DNA from 2 places in the Faecalicatena contorta genome. Region 1 is predicted to be linked to the other one. Evidence: riboswitches for the same ligand, from Rfam matches in the RefSeq annotation. Region 1 holds a riboswitch; the other holds the start of a gene.
What was found. Region 1 has a riboswitch for FMN ahead of MWG26_RS17845 (ECF transporter S component). Riboswitches for the same ligand answer to the same signal wherever they lie in the genome.

Region 1 (7,499 bases):
TTAAGAAAACTAAAAAAGACATTACATTTAGAAGAAACAGAGCGGCTGAATGAGAAGATAGCGGAGGAAAGTTTTATTTTATTGAAAAATGAGAACAAAGTTCTTCCACTGTCAAAACAGATAAAAAAACTTGCGGTAGTTGGTCCTCATGCGGACAACATCCGTAGCTTGTTCGGGACATTTTCTTATCCTGCAGTAATCGATATGACGATGTCCAGAGAGGAAGATGGGCAGGACTTTGAGGAACCGGGAGTCATTATCTATGATATTGATCAGGATTATATAGGACAGGTTCGTGATACCTCACCCAGGGTAAATAAGCGGATACAGAAAGATTTTCCGAAAGCAAAAACACTTTATCAAAAATTAAAAGAATATCTTCCTAACACAGAGGTGGTATTTGCAAAGGGGATAAACTGTGCAGGAACTGAACTTGGCGGAATGGAAGAGGCAGTGCGTGCTGCGGCCGATTCCGATGTAGTCTTGCTGACGCTCGGAGGTAAAAATGGCTGGGGAAGTACTTCCACGGTTGGGGAGGGCGTGGATGCTACCGACATTGATCTGCCGGGAGCACAGGAGGAATTTGCGAGAAAAATTTACGGATTACATAAGAAAACAGTCGTACTTCATTATGACGGACGTCCCCTGTCAAACGAGTTTACCGCGTCACATTTCAATGCTATCGTGGAAGTATGGCAGCCGGGAGAAATGGGAAGCAGCGCTCTGTGCAGATTGCTTTTCGGCGAGGTGAATCCGTCTGGGCGTCTTCCGGTCACTGTGGCAAGAAATGCAGGACAGCTTCCGATTTACTATGGCCTTCCGAGAGGAAGCGGCTATGTTGCAGCTGGGCACACCGGAATGATTCGGAATAAAAACGGATATATCAATGATACGGCAGAGCCTCTCTATTATTTCGGACATGGGTTGAGCTACACTTCTTTTGAGTATTCTGATATGAAAATCGAGGAAAAGGTCGTTAGTGCGTCGTCTGTCATCAAGGTGGAAGCACGGATTAAAAATACAGGTGGCTGTGACGGAACAGAAGTTGTCCAGATGTATTTTACAGATGCCGTATCGCAGATGGTGCGTCCGACAATGGAACTGGCCGGATTCGTGAGAGTGGAATTGAAAAAGGGCGAAGAAAAGAAAGTGCGGTTTGAGATGAAGGTGTCTCAGTTTGCCTTCTTGGACCGTGACATGCAATGGTTTGTGGAAAAGGGGAATTACATCATTTCGCTTGGAGCGTCCTGCAGGGATATCCGTCTTCAGGAACAGTTGCAAGTAGCTGACAGTGCAGTAATCGACGGTAGAACGAGAGGATTTTATGCAAAGGCGGAAGTATTACAGAACATTAGCAGGAGGAGTAAGCCATGAAATTTACAGAGGGATTCTGGGAAAAGAGCGAGGCTGCTCACGCATGTTATGCGGTACAGGCGTACGAAGTGGAAGAAATAGAAAACGGCATGAGGGTGATTGCTCCGTTCCGGACCATCTGCAGCCGCGCAGGCGCATTGGACGTCGGAACGCTGACGTTTGAGTTTACCTCAGCCGGCGAGGATATTATTTCCGTAAGATGTTTTCATTTTGAAGGATACGAAAAGAGAGAACCCCGGTTTATGCTGAATAGAGAAAAATGTAAAGTAAATATAGACATCAGCGAGGATGAGGCGGTGATGTCAGCAGGGAATGTTAGTGTACATGTGGGACTAAAAGAGTTCTATATCAGCTACAAAAGAAACGGGAAAGATATGACATCATGTGGGTTTAAAAATGTCGGATACATGAGACATGACAGAAAAAATTCAACCAAGTACCCGGAGACAAATTATCTTGCTGAGGACTACAATCCTTATATTGTCTCAGAGTTTTCACTGGCAGCGGGAGAATGTGTTTATGGTCTTGGTGAAAGGTTTACCGCATTTGTAAAAAACGGTCAGACTGTAGACTGCTGGAACGAGGACGGGGGAACTTCATCGCAGATTAGTTACAAAAATATTCCGTTCTATATAACGAATAAAAATTACGGAATCTATGTGGATCACAGCACAGACGTGTCCTTTGAGGTTGCGAGCGAAAAGGTAGAAGCAGTCGGCGTCTCCGTAAAAGGAGAGGAGATGCGTTATTATGTGATTGGCGGAAGTTCTATGAAAAAAGTGATTGAGCACTATACGAGTCTGACGGGCAAACCGGCACTTCCTCCGGCATGGTCGTTCGGACTCTGGCTGAGTTCATCCTTCACGACTGATTATGATGAGAAAACTGTTAACTCATTTATCGAGGGGATGAAAGCGCGGGATCTGCCGTTTGACGTATTCCATTTCGACTGCTTTTGGATGAGAGGCCTGCACTGGTGTGATTTTGAATGGAATGAGAAAACATTTCCGGATGTGAGGGGAATGTTAAAGCGATATAAAGACAAAGGGTTGAAAATATGCGTATGGATTAATCCCTATGTAGCACAGGGAACGGGATTCTTCCGGGAGGGGTTGAAGAAAGGCTATTTCCTAATGCGCGCCGATGGTTTGGGCGTAAAGCAGGTGGATAACTGGCAGCCTGGAATGGCAGTCATTGATTTTACGAACCCGGAAGCTGTGATTTGGTATCAGGAAAAACTGAAAGAACTGCTGGATATGGGAGTCGATTGTTTTAAATCAGATTTCGGTGAAAGGATTCCTGTTGATGTGACTTATGCAAACGGAGCAGATGCATGGGGAATGCATAATTATTATACATTATTATATAATCAGACGGTATTTGAATTGTTAAAGAGAGAAAGAGGAGAAAAGGAGGCAGTTTTATTTGCCAGAAGTGCGACGGTGGGAGGCCAAAGATTCCCCGTACACTGGGGAGGCGACTGTACAGGCACATATGAATCTATGGCAGAATCATTGAGAGGCGGCCTTTCCTTTATGCTCTCCGGTTTCAGTTACTGGAGCCATGATATTGGTGGATTTGAACTGGCAGCCGATGCAGATGTATATAAAAGATGGCTGCAATTCGGGCTGCTTTCCACTCACAGCAGACTACATGGCTCCAAAAGCTACAGGGTGCCATGGTTGTTCGACGAAGAATCTGTGGAAGTGTGCAGAGAATTTACGAAACTGAAATTGAAGTTGATGCCTTACATCTACAGTATGGCAGTGGAGTCGCACAAGACGGGAATTCCTGTGATGCGACCGATGATCCTGGAATATGAAAATGATCCTGCAGTAAAATATCTCGATATGCAGTATATGCTTGGAGACCGTCTTCTGGTAGCGCCGATTTTTAATAAAGAGGGAATCGGAGAGTATTATTTGCCGAAAGGTGTGTGGACGCACCTTCTGAACGGAGAACGGAAAGAAGGAGGACGCTGGTACCGGGAAACATACGATTATCATTCCCTGCCTTTATTCGTGGCCGAGAATTCGCTTCTCCCGATGGGAAGCAATGAAAAAACAGCCGGGTATTCCTTCGCGGAAAATGTGCAGATCGGTATCTATGAATTACGGGAGGGAGAGAAAGCAGAATGCCGGATCCCCGACAAAGATGGTAATATTGTGCTGAATGTGAGGGCATATGCGGATAAAGATAAGATTTATTTGTCTAGTTGTGGGAAAAATGAAAGGATAACATATGTACTTTACAATGTTCCTGAAATCCGGAGCATAAGTGGAGGGACGGTGCAGTACGATAAGGAGAGGCGAAGCGCTGTTGTTGCAGCGGACGGGGAGCAGTTGATTTTGGGGAAATAAAAAACAGGAAGATTTTTGTATTCCCAAATGAGGAGAACCTCTCTAGCGAATGAAGCCTTCCTTAGATTTTTGAATATCTTTTTCCGCAGATTTCAATACAATCTTGCATTTGATTTGTTTTTAGTCCATCTTTGCCAATACAGAACAATGATTATATGCAGATTTTAAGGAAACTCGATTTGAATCACCTAATTTCACAGCTCGTTTTTCAATACAGGTTATATATACTATGTCAAAATGCTCAAGTGTGATAAAGAAATACACAAGAAGCTGATAGGCAGCTGCCCACTATTCCTTAAAATTAAAAGAAAATAAATAGAACTTCTCAGGCTTATATGGTAAAATGCAAATACAAATCGACAATCCAGAATTTAAGGGAAGAATGTTGTGTATAGTCGGCAACGGTCTACCCGTTTACGAGAGCTGTGAATGGATAAACCGTTTTATATTAATTTTATTGGATACGTTGGAGGCGTTAATACTACAAATATTTATTCGTTTAGAGGAGTGTTAAAAATGTTAAATAAGTTACATTTATCAATGATAGAGTTATATCGTGGGGACGCAAAGAGGATTCAGCATTTTTGCAAGGTTCACAGTTATGCGAAACTAATTGCTGAAACAGAAAATGTAGATGGGAAATGTCTGTTCATTCTTGAAGCTGCAGCCCTGACTCACGACATAGGGATTCACATATGTGAAGAAAAGTATGGGGATTGTAGCGGAAAATTACAGGAAAAAGAAGGCCCTGCAATAGTAAAAAAGTTACTTAAAGATTTGGGGTTTGAAGATTACGTATCTGAAAGAGTTCAGTATCTGATAGCAAATCATCATACGTACGATAATATTGATGGAATAGACTATCAAATACTTGTTGAAGCGGATTTTCTTGTAAATATCATGGAGGATAACCTGTCAAAAACAGCGGCTTTAAATGCGTATAATCATATTTTCAGAACAGAATGTGGAAAGCAGATTTGTAAAGTAATGTTTGGACTTTGTTAGCCGTAAATTACTATTTGAGGGAAAAATTATTGGAAAATCTGCCAAAACATGAAGATGATGGATACTCAAAAAATGATCTTAAAGGTTTACGAATCAGTGAACCCGGAACGTATCCGTCAGCAAATGAAAAAACTAAATAAGAAGCCAATGGAAGAGGAAAAACAGAGGGCTGTAATCTGATTTCTGCAGATATAAATCCGAATTTTTGATAGCCTTTACGGCAGAATTCACAGCAACGTTTACGACAAATTTACGACATTTCGAAGATTACTTATAACGAGATACAAAGATCTACGTGAAATTTTTGGCAAAATTGACCAAAAAAACTGCTTGCATAACCACATACAATGGGTTATAATAACCTATAGAATAGAATGAATTCTTCGGGGTCGGGTGCAATTCCCAACCGGCGGTATAGTCCGCGACCCACTGCCATAATGACAGCGGTTGAACTGGTGTAATTCCAGTACCGACAGTAAAGTCTGGATGAGAGAAGAAATTGATGCCGTAAAAGCGTAATCTTAACCCCGGAATTATCATCCGGGGTTTTTATTATGTCTGAGACACGATCTCCATGAAGATTTTCTTTCTTTTCAATTCAAATCATTTGTATAATTAAAGGAGAGAAACGACTATGAACACAGAAAGTAATGTAGTACAAAAGTCACAATCTAAAATTGGAATCCGTACAATCGCACAGATCGGAATGTTATCAGCCATTGCAACGGTATTGATGCTGTTCGAAATCCCGCTTCCATTTGCGCCCGCATTTTATCAGATTGATTTCAGTGAGGTTCCGGTACTGGTAGGATGTTTTGTAATGGGGCCGCTGGCAGGAGCCGTGATTGAGCTTGTAAAGATTTTGTTAAACCTGGTGATTAATGGGACGATCACTGCCGGTGTCGGTGAAGCTGCAAACTTTTTAATCGGATGTGCATTATGTGTGCCGGCAGGACTGATTTACAAGAAAAAGCGCACCAGATCAAGTGCAATTATCGGACTAACCGCAGGGACTATTTTTATGACGGCGATCGGATGCGTACTGAATGCATTTATCCTTCTTCCGGCATATGCGGCAGCGTTTGGGATGCCGATCGATGCGCTGGTGGATATGGGATCGGCTATTAATGCAAGTATTACTGGTCTTACCACATTCGTTATGTTTGCTGTGGCGCCGTTCAATCTATTAAAGGGTGTGCTGGTATCCCTGATTGTATTATTGATTTATAAAAAGATCAGCCCGATCTTTCGGATGCGGTAATAAGGAGTCAGGCAAGTAAAATAATTTTATAATGAGAAGATGATAAAATAAGATGCGGCTGCCATTCGGGGATTCAAGTCCCCGGTTGGCAGCCTTTTACCTGCCCAAAAGAGCCACTGACCGGTTTTCTGTAGACTTTCTTTTTTATTTTGGATAAGATAAATACAGAAAAGGAAACAATTCAATTAAAGGCAGGAGGAAACGGATATGAAGGTGGAGATCGAAAAAGTAGGGATAGAGACGGAAGAATCTGCCAGGATCCGCGTGCATGAGGAAAGCGAGAGTACGAAAAGGCTGGCTCAGTTTATTGAACAGGAAAGATATAAGTTTCTGATATTAACCTGCAACAAGGACGATAAGATTTATCAGATTAAGTGCAGAGAAATTTACTACATCGAATCTATGCAGGAGGTACAGTATATCCATACCAGGGAGGATATTTATTCTACGAGGAAGCGTCTTTATGAGCTGGAGGGACTGCTTCCGCCGGAATTTGTCAGGGCATCCAAATCGGTGCTTCTGAATATGGCGAAAGTGGAGGTCTATAAGCCGTCAGTCGGTGGGATTATGATTGCAGAATTTGCAAATGGCGACGTTACCTATATTTCAAGGAAATATTTAAAAGGACTCAGAGCCAAGATTAAGGAGGGATTGTTATGAAAGAAAACAGGATTTCTGAAGAGACAAGAGAGAAGATTTATCAGGGATGCTTTTTGGGGCTGCTTCTTTTTGCGAGTACTGCGCTGTTTTTGAGTCTTAGAAAAGATATGAACGAGGTGGGCCGGATACTGCCATTTATTCCCGCAGCCCTGGCAGGATATCTGGTGATCGGCAATCTGCTGGTTTGGCTACATTACCTGCCGGAGAAGGGAAGGGTCAGCAGCTGGTTTAAAGGGGCGGCAGCTGTGTACTGGATCGATTTGATCGCTGTCGGTTTTGTATTGCTGTCCTTTATAGTGTCGGAGTCCTGGCGGCACATCATTCTGGTGAATGCGGCAGTGGTTCTGGTCTGCTGGATACTGGATTACCGTTCTGTTTTGAAAATTGCGAAAGAGCTGAATGGCAGAACTGTCAAAGGCAGATACCTGGTCGTTGATCTGGATGAATGCCCAAAAGGAGCGGAGGCTTTTTGCCGGGAAATAGAAGATTATTGCAGGAAGAATAAAATTAAGCTGGAATTTCTGCAAAGGGAGAAACCGGCAGTCATTCTGATGGATGGGGAGAAATATGAGGTCACACTGGATTTCTTTTACTCACAGTTTGGCCCTATGTATGCACTGAAATTCAGAAAAGACGGATAGCTCAAGGCAAAAAAATAGCGGAAAAAAGCCCGGATGCGGCGCTTTCTTAAGGGAGGGCGCCGCATCCGTTTTTTAGGATTTTTTAAACACACGCAAGTTAATTTTTTTGAAAATGGGCGGACCACACAAAAAGTGCCTGATTTACTCATTCGTTTTTTTTACCGCGCTTGTATTATACACTTATTAAAAGTAAAAGGA
Region 2 (7,499 bases), 680 kb from region 1:
GCACAATCTATTGTGCCATGTAGAACATATTACCACAACATATCGTTGTTATCAATATACAGATTCTTACATTGTGAGACGAATAGTAGCAGTTCAGGCAAGCCTGAACTGTTACGGCGAATGTTTTAATCCACGTTCGGTTATTTCACAGAGTACCACATATCTTGAAATTAGTCTTCTTGCTGAAGGTAAATTCTATTCGGAATACATAAGATTTTACTTTGATATCATCTATAAACCAAAAATACTCCCAGTCAGGAAGACAGATCAATTAATATTCTGATCCGTCTGCCCGGCCGGGAGCAGTTTTTTATCTCTCACCCTCGCAGAACATGAATTACAAGATGCCCTGGAGCGTGTCTGAAGCATCCTTTTATTTCACCAGATACACATCCGCCTGATTCACGCCCATACTGAGAGCTCTGTCATGATCATTTACATAGATATCAATATGATTCCCTTTCACTGCACCTCCGCAGTCCTCCGCTGTGAATACATGTCCCCCAATAATAACCTGCGTCCCATAAGGAATCACACTCGGATCCACCGCAATCGTCTGTCCTTCCACAACCGGAGTTCCTGTTGCTGTAATGCCTGTCTCCACGTCACAGCATACCTCACAGGAACAGTAATAAGTCAGCTGGTAATCTCCCAGATACTCTCCGTACATATCATCTGTGGCATTCACTTCCCCAATGCTGCTGGCAAAACCGCCGCCCACACTGTCATCCAGGACTTTCACCGCCCACACTGCCTCGGATGTATCCACATTCCCCTGGACGATTCCATAATCTGATCCCATGGCCTCAACGGTCTTTCCGTCTCCCGCATAGATCACAACATGGTGAATATAACCGTCCTTTGCGTAGAATATCAGATCTCCCGGCTGTGCATCCTCCACGGCAATCTTTGTGCCATACTGTGCCTGATCCTCCGCCACTCTCGGCAGATTGTATCCATACTCTTTAAAAATACTCTGTACGAACCCGGAGCAGTCTGCACCTTCTGTAAGGCTGGTTCCGCCCCAGACATAAGGATTGCCGATAAACTGTGAGGCAAACTCTAAAACAGACTGTCTGACACTGCTGCCTGGTACCCCTGATTTTACGGAAGTCAATGTGTAATAGCAGGCCTTGTTCTTTTCCGGTTCTATGATCTCGCTGGCAGTCGGGAAGTTTTCTTCTCCCTTCTCCTCCACAGTCTTATTCACTTCATTCCCTGTCTTAAGATACTTTTTATTTACAAATCCTCTCACATCGCCTGATTCAATATAAACCCACTCTTCATTCTCGTCGGCAAGTACATAGCACAGGCTGTCTGCCTTCAACGTTCCTACAATCCTGGTATTCGTGTCTTTGCCTTCTCTGACGTTGAGCAGTCCGATGGTTGTCAGTGCATATTTCTTGTCAATAACGGTCCTGTTCACCGTTGAATGTGTATGTAAAAACGCGTTATTCTCATTCTGGGGAATTAACTCCTTCGCAACAGAAACCACGCTTTCTATTCCAGTATACTTTGTCTTTGTTCTCTCGGCCTTTTTCTTCGCCCTGTCCTGATACTTTGTTAAAAGCTTCTGTGCATCGTCTCCCCGCAGAACCTCATCCGCTTTCACGAAACCGCGGACCGTGCCTGATTCCACATACAGCCAGCCGTCCTCCTCTTCCTGAAGTACATACAGAAGTCCGTTTGTATTCAAAGAACCAACTGCTCTCGCATTCTCTGTCATCTCTTCACGCACGGATAATTTTGCTTTCGCAAAAGCATACCTTCTTGCCACCGTCCAGAACCGGAAGTCCTTCTTAATTTCGGGAAGCTTAAAAATCTGCTGACCGGCAATCAAGGCCTGATTGTTAGAATGGTCCTGCGCAGCAGGTGCCTCCTGGGCATCTCCGGAATTATTGCCCTCATTCTCCCCATCACTGCCGCTTTCACCGGAATCCGATGGTTTCTGTGTATCTCCGCTCTCCTGGTCTGAACCGTCCTGGCTGCCTCCGGTATTTCCATTGTCGGAGGTGCCGCCATTCTCTTCTTTATCCCCGTCGTCTTTTCCATCTTCGTCATCGCTGCCAGGCTTGTCCGTTGTATTACCGCCCGGTTTATCAGTTGTATTATCTCCCGGTTTATCCGGTGTATTGTCACCTGGCTTATCCGGTGTATTATCCCCTGGCCGGTCACTCCCGTCACCGCCCGGTTTCTCCTCAGGCTTTTCTTCCACCCGCTCTCCTGTAACCGGGTCTACCTTCTGATTTGTCTTACTGTCATGTAAAAACTTGGTCTCCTCATCCTGATAAACGGTGCCGTCCTCCAGCATCTTGAGCACCTCTTCCGAGATATCCACCATTGTTCCGCTTCCGTCAACCGCCGCTGCCTGACGGGCCTCTTCGGGCTGTTCAGTGTCATTTGGCTGCTCTGTATCTTCCGACTGCGCACCGTCCTGTCCCTCTCCGCCTTCCTGTTCCTGCTGTAACGGATCATTCATGCCTGTATCGGCTGCCATAACGGATGCCGGCTGTACAGCCATCATTCCTGCCGACAAGACAACTGCCAGCATTCTTTTGTACTCTTTTGCTTTCATTCTAATTATTCCTCCCGCAAATTCACTGCAATTCTCTATAGGTCTCATACCTCTGCGTAATCATCATTCTCCCGGCTATGGCAGCCCCCCTAAAACTTCCAACGCCGTCCGCCTGTTAAGGCAGAAACTCGCAAAAAAGAGCTTTGCTCTGTATCTTCCTTGTATCTATCTCCTATGAGATCATTATTCTTATATTGTACTCCCTGGCGGGAATGAATGCAATCATATTTTCCCCTCATTACTGTGCAATTTTTTTATTTCTTCTCGGCATTACTGCTTATTCAATTTTGGAATCATCATACGATAAATTGGAATACCCTATTTCCTCTAAATTCCATAAACTATATTGACAGTTCGTACCTGCCCCACTATAATAAATTTAATTGAATAACAAACTATCTTCAGGGCAGGGTGCAATTCCCTACCGGTGGTACAGCCCACGAGCCGCAAGGTATGATTCGGTGCAACTCCGAAGCCGACAGTAAAGTCTGGATAAAAGAAGATGAAAAGTAAACATGCTTTTTATATACTCTGAGATGATTCTATCATTTCAGAGTTTTTTGTTTAGATCGCATAAATTACCTTTTTAAATGTCTTGGATAGATTTTATTCAAGGCATTTATTTTTTTCGGAGGTGATGATATGGATAATTTAAAACACATGCAATCCGCATTGGCGCTTGCAAAAAAGGGCTGTGGGTTTGTGAATCCGAATCCAATGGTCGGGGCTGTTATTGTAAAGAACGGCAAGGTGATCGGGCAGGGCTGGCATGAATACTTCGGGGGGCCGCATGCTGAAAGAAATGCCCTTCGTAACTGTACGGATTCCCCGGAAGGGGCCGTCCTGTACGTAACCCTGGAGCCCTGCTGCCACTACGGGAAAACTCCCCCCTGCACCGAGGCCATAATCCGCAGTGGAATAGCAAAAGTGGTGATCGGCACGCTGGATCCCAATCCGGTCATGGCAGGAAAAAGTGTTGAGATCTTACAAAACAATCAGATCCAGGTTGAGGTTGGCGTTCTGGAAGAGGACTGCAGAAAACTGATAAAGGTATTCCGCAAATTCATAACAACAAAAAATCCCTTTGTCCTAATGAAATACGCTATGACAATGGATGGAAAAATCGCCACTTACACCAAACGCTCAAAATGGATAACCGGCAAGGAGGCCAGACAGCGGGTGCATCAGACAAGGCATGCTTTTTCAGCAATTATGGTGGGCGTGAATACGGTCATATATGATAATCCATCGTTAACCTGCCGTCTGGAAAATGGCAGGAGTCCGGCCCGGATCATTTGTGACACACACCTGCGGACTCCCCTGGAATCAAATGTTGTCCAGACAGCCGGTTCCGTCACAACCTTTCTGGCTACCAGCAGCAAAGATGAAGGGAAACGGAGACAATACCTGGAAAAAAACTGCGCACTGATAGACGTGAAGGAAATAGACGGCCATATAGACCTTACAGACCTTATGGCTGACCTGGGCAGCCGGAATATTGACAGTGTTCTCTTAGAGGGCGGCAGTACTTTAAACTGGAGTGCCTTAGACCAAAAGATCGTGGATGAGACAGAGATTTATATCGCCCCCAAACTTTTCGGCGGTGCAGCCAGCACTCCTGTGGGTGGAAACGGCGTTGCTTTTCCGAACGAAGCTTTTCAGCTAAAAACGTCTTCTGTTTCTCAGATCGGGGATGATTTTCTTATCGAAAGTGAGGTGATATATCCATGTTCACTGGAATCATAGAGGAAGTTGGAAATATTTCCGGTATACATAAAAAGGGGAATTCTGTTCGATTGATTATCTATGCAAAAACAATCCTGGAAGATATCAAAACCGGAGACAGTATCGCTGTGAACGGCATCTGCCTGACTGCCGCTGCTCATGGGGCATCCTCGTTTACCGCAGATGTCATGCACGAAACGCTAAGCAGGACGGCCCTCTCCGGCCTGAAGCAGGGAAGTCCCGTTAATCTGGAAAGAGCAATGCCGGCAGGCGGGCGGTTTGGCGGACATATCGTTACAGGCCATATTGACGGCACAGGGACTATTTCTAAAATTCAAAAGGATACGATTGCTGTATGGTACACAATTCAGACAACCGATAAAATCGCGCGGTACATTATTGAAAAAGGTTCTATTGCGATAGACGGGATCAGTCTTACGGTTGCAGCGGTATCCGGAAACAGTTTTCGTGTCTCTGTGATCCCCCATACTCTGGCACATACAGCACTAATCACAAAAAGGAACGGCGATACCGTCAATCTTGAGAATGACTGTATCGGTAAATATGTGGAGAAGCTTCTGGGCAAAGAAGATACATCTATGATAACAAAAGAGTTTCTACTTAAAAATGGATATTAGGAGGGCATTCAAAATGAAGCTGGATTCAATAAAAAAAGCGGTCGAAACATTACAGGCAGGAAAATTAATTCTCGTCATGGACGATGAAGACAGAGAAAATGAGGGCGATCTTATATGTGCAGCCGAGTACGCAACAACAGAAAATGTTAACTTTATGGCGAGCTTTGCAAAGGGATTAATTTGCATGCCAATGAGCAGAGAAATTGCAGAGCGGCTTATGCTGCCCCCTATGGTTGAGAAAAATTCAGATAACCACGATACTGCTTTCACAGTATCCATTGACCACAAAGATACCACCACCGGCATTTCCGCCGGGGAAAGAGGTTTTACTGCCCGCATGTGTGTATCAGAGCATGCCTCTGCAGCAGATTTCCGCCGTCCCGGCCATATGTTTCCTCTAATAGCAAAAGAGGGCGGAATTTTAGCGAGAAACGGACACACAGAGGCAACTGTTGACCTTATGCGTCTGGCTGGTTTGAAAGAATGCGGGCTTTGCTGCGAAATCATGAGAGACAACGGGGAGATGATGAGAACTTCTGAGTTGAAAAAGTTCGCGGAAAAATACAGTCTGCCATACATTACAATTAAAGAATTACAGGAGTATAGAAAAACAAAAGAAGTTTTGGTAGAATGTGTCTCCGTTACAAGTATGCCCACAAAATATGGGGATTTCACCGCTTACTGTTATGTCAACAAGTTAACCAGGGAACACCATATGGCCCTGGTAATGGGCGATATATCAAGCGGAAATGACATATTATGCCGTGTTCATTCAGAGTGCCTGACTGGTGATGTATTTGGCTCGCTGCGCTGCGACTGCGGGCAGCAATTGGATCAGGCAATGAGAATGATTGCGGAAAAAGGAACCGGCGTGCTACTGTATATGCGGCAGGAAGGACGGGGAATCGGCCTAGTTAATAAAATGAAGGCATATCAATTACAGGAGAATGGATTAGATACCATAGATGCCAACCTTGCATTAGGATTCCAGGGAGATCTTAGAGAATATTATACCGGGGCACAGATTCTGCGCGATTTAGGTATTAAATCCCTAAATCTGCTGACAAACAATCCGGATAAAGTATATCAGCTTGAGGATTACGGAATATCCATTACGAAGCAGCTTCCGATAGAAATCGAGGCAACCGAATATGACCGGTTCTATTTAAAGACAAAGCAAACACGTATGGGACACACATTAAACATCGAGGAGGGAAAATCATATGGGCATAAATAACATAAAAACATATGAAGGAAAGTTAGTTTCTGAAAATATTAAAGTAGGCATTGTAGCGGCAAGATTCAACGAGTTTATTACATCCAGGCTGCTGGCCGGAGCAATCGATGGATTAAGACGCGAAAATGTAAAAGAAAACGATATAGAAATTGCATGGGTGCCTGGCGCTTTTGAGATTCCCCTGATCGCCTCAAAAATGGCCAAAAGTAAACGGTATGACGCCATAATTTGTTTAGGGGCAGTCATCCGGGGAAGCACCAGCCATTATGATTATGTATGCAGCGAGGTTTCAAAGGGCATCGCACATGCAAGCCTGGCCAGCGATATTCCCGTCATGTTTGGTGTTCTTACAACTGATACAATCGAACAGGCGATAGAACGTGCAGGTACAAAGGCTGGCAATAAGGGATTCGAATGTGCGCAGGGAGCAATCGAAATGGTGAATTTGATCCGCTCTATGGATTAGAATTGTGCAAAAATGTCCGTACAGCAAAAGTTTATAGCTGTACGGACATTTAACCGCAAAATTTATCGTATATCTTTCCTTTTTATTATTTTGAAATAATCTCTCAGCTACGCCTCATCCTCACTGTTCTTCATATATTTTATCATCTGATCGGCCACATTTTCCAGATATGCCCTGTCCATGATCCGATATCCTGAGTCTAGTTTTTCTATACATCCACTCTCTTCAAAACGGTATAGAATATTATATATTCCTCTTCTGCTAATCCCCAGATTTTCACAGATATTATAGATACTTTTATACTTAAAAATATCGCCGCTGGAATGCTTCAATATATAATGTGCCAGGATTTCATTCTCGCCGAAAAGGCTTCTCGCGAGAATATTTTTATACATCACATAGACACGCTTACTTGTTTTCTGGTAAAACATCACTAAAAACTCATCATTCTGCATCAACTCATCCATAAGAGACTTTTTCAATACCAACACTTTTGCATTTGTCTCCGCCACACCGGAGCATTGAAAATCCGCATTATGAATACTGCTGATGGGTCCCACAAAGTTGTCCGCATCCAATATATCAACAATCAGCTTTTTGCCATTATATGAGATGTTTTCTACTTTAATAAGCCCGTCAAAAATATAGAACAAATTGCCAGTTTTTCGTTCAGCCCTGAATAAATATTCCCCCTTCTTTAACTCTAATATTGGAATTACCGGTAAATAATCTTTAATATGTTCATAGATCATAGTATTCTTGATCATGCTGTGATTATCCAAGTTTTTAATCCCCTCTTCTAAAGCATGTACTCTATGACGTGTTTCCCCTGATCCTCCAATGCTTCCCTGTCCTTAA

Region 2: it holds a riboswitch for FMN, as region 1 does, so the genes downstream of both, ribD (bifunctional diaminohydroxyphosphoribosylaminopyrimidine deaminase/5-amino-6-(5-phosphoribosylamino)uracil reductase RibD) here and MWG26_RS17845 (ECF transporter S component) in region 1, are expected to answer to the same signal.

Annotation. Positions count from the first base shown of each region.
Region 1 covers NZ_BQNQ01000001.1:3,990,687-3,998,185, reverse strand. Annotated here, with positions in the region: gene MWG26_RS17860 (beta-glucosidase family protein) at 1-1,374, shown strand, start outside; gene yicI (alpha-xylosidase) at 1,371-3,734, shown strand; gene MWG26_RS17850 (HD domain-containing protein) at 4,251-4,739, shown strand; FMN riboswitch at 5,115-5,241, shown strand; gene MWG26_RS17845 (ECF transporter S component) at 5,374-6,000, shown strand; gene MWG26_RS17840 (LytTR family DNA-binding domain-containing protein) at 6,208-6,660, shown strand; gene MWG26_RS17835 (DUF4318 domain-containing protein) at 6,657-7,301, shown strand.
Region 2 covers NZ_BQNQ01000001.1:4,667,773-4,675,271, forward strand. Annotated here, with positions in the region: gene MWG26_RS20860 (NlpC/P60 family protein) at 374-2,575, opposite strand; FMN riboswitch at 2,969-3,083, shown strand; gene ribD (bifunctional diaminohydroxyphosphoribosylaminopyrimidine deaminase/5-amino-6-(5-phosphoribosylamino)uracil reductase RibD) at 3,218-4,321, shown strand; gene MWG26_RS20870 (riboflavin synthase) at 4,303-4,938, shown strand; gene MWG26_RS20875 (bifunctional 3,4-dihydroxy-2-butanone-4-phosphate synthase/GTP cyclohydrolase II) at 4,952-6,175, shown strand; gene ribH (6,7-dimethyl-8-ribityllumazine synthase) at 6,177-6,641, shown strand; gene MWG26_RS20885 (Crp/Fnr family transcriptional regulator) at 6,749-7,408, opposite strand; gene MWG26_RS20890 (Crp/Fnr family transcriptional regulator) at 7,441-7,499, opposite strand, start outside.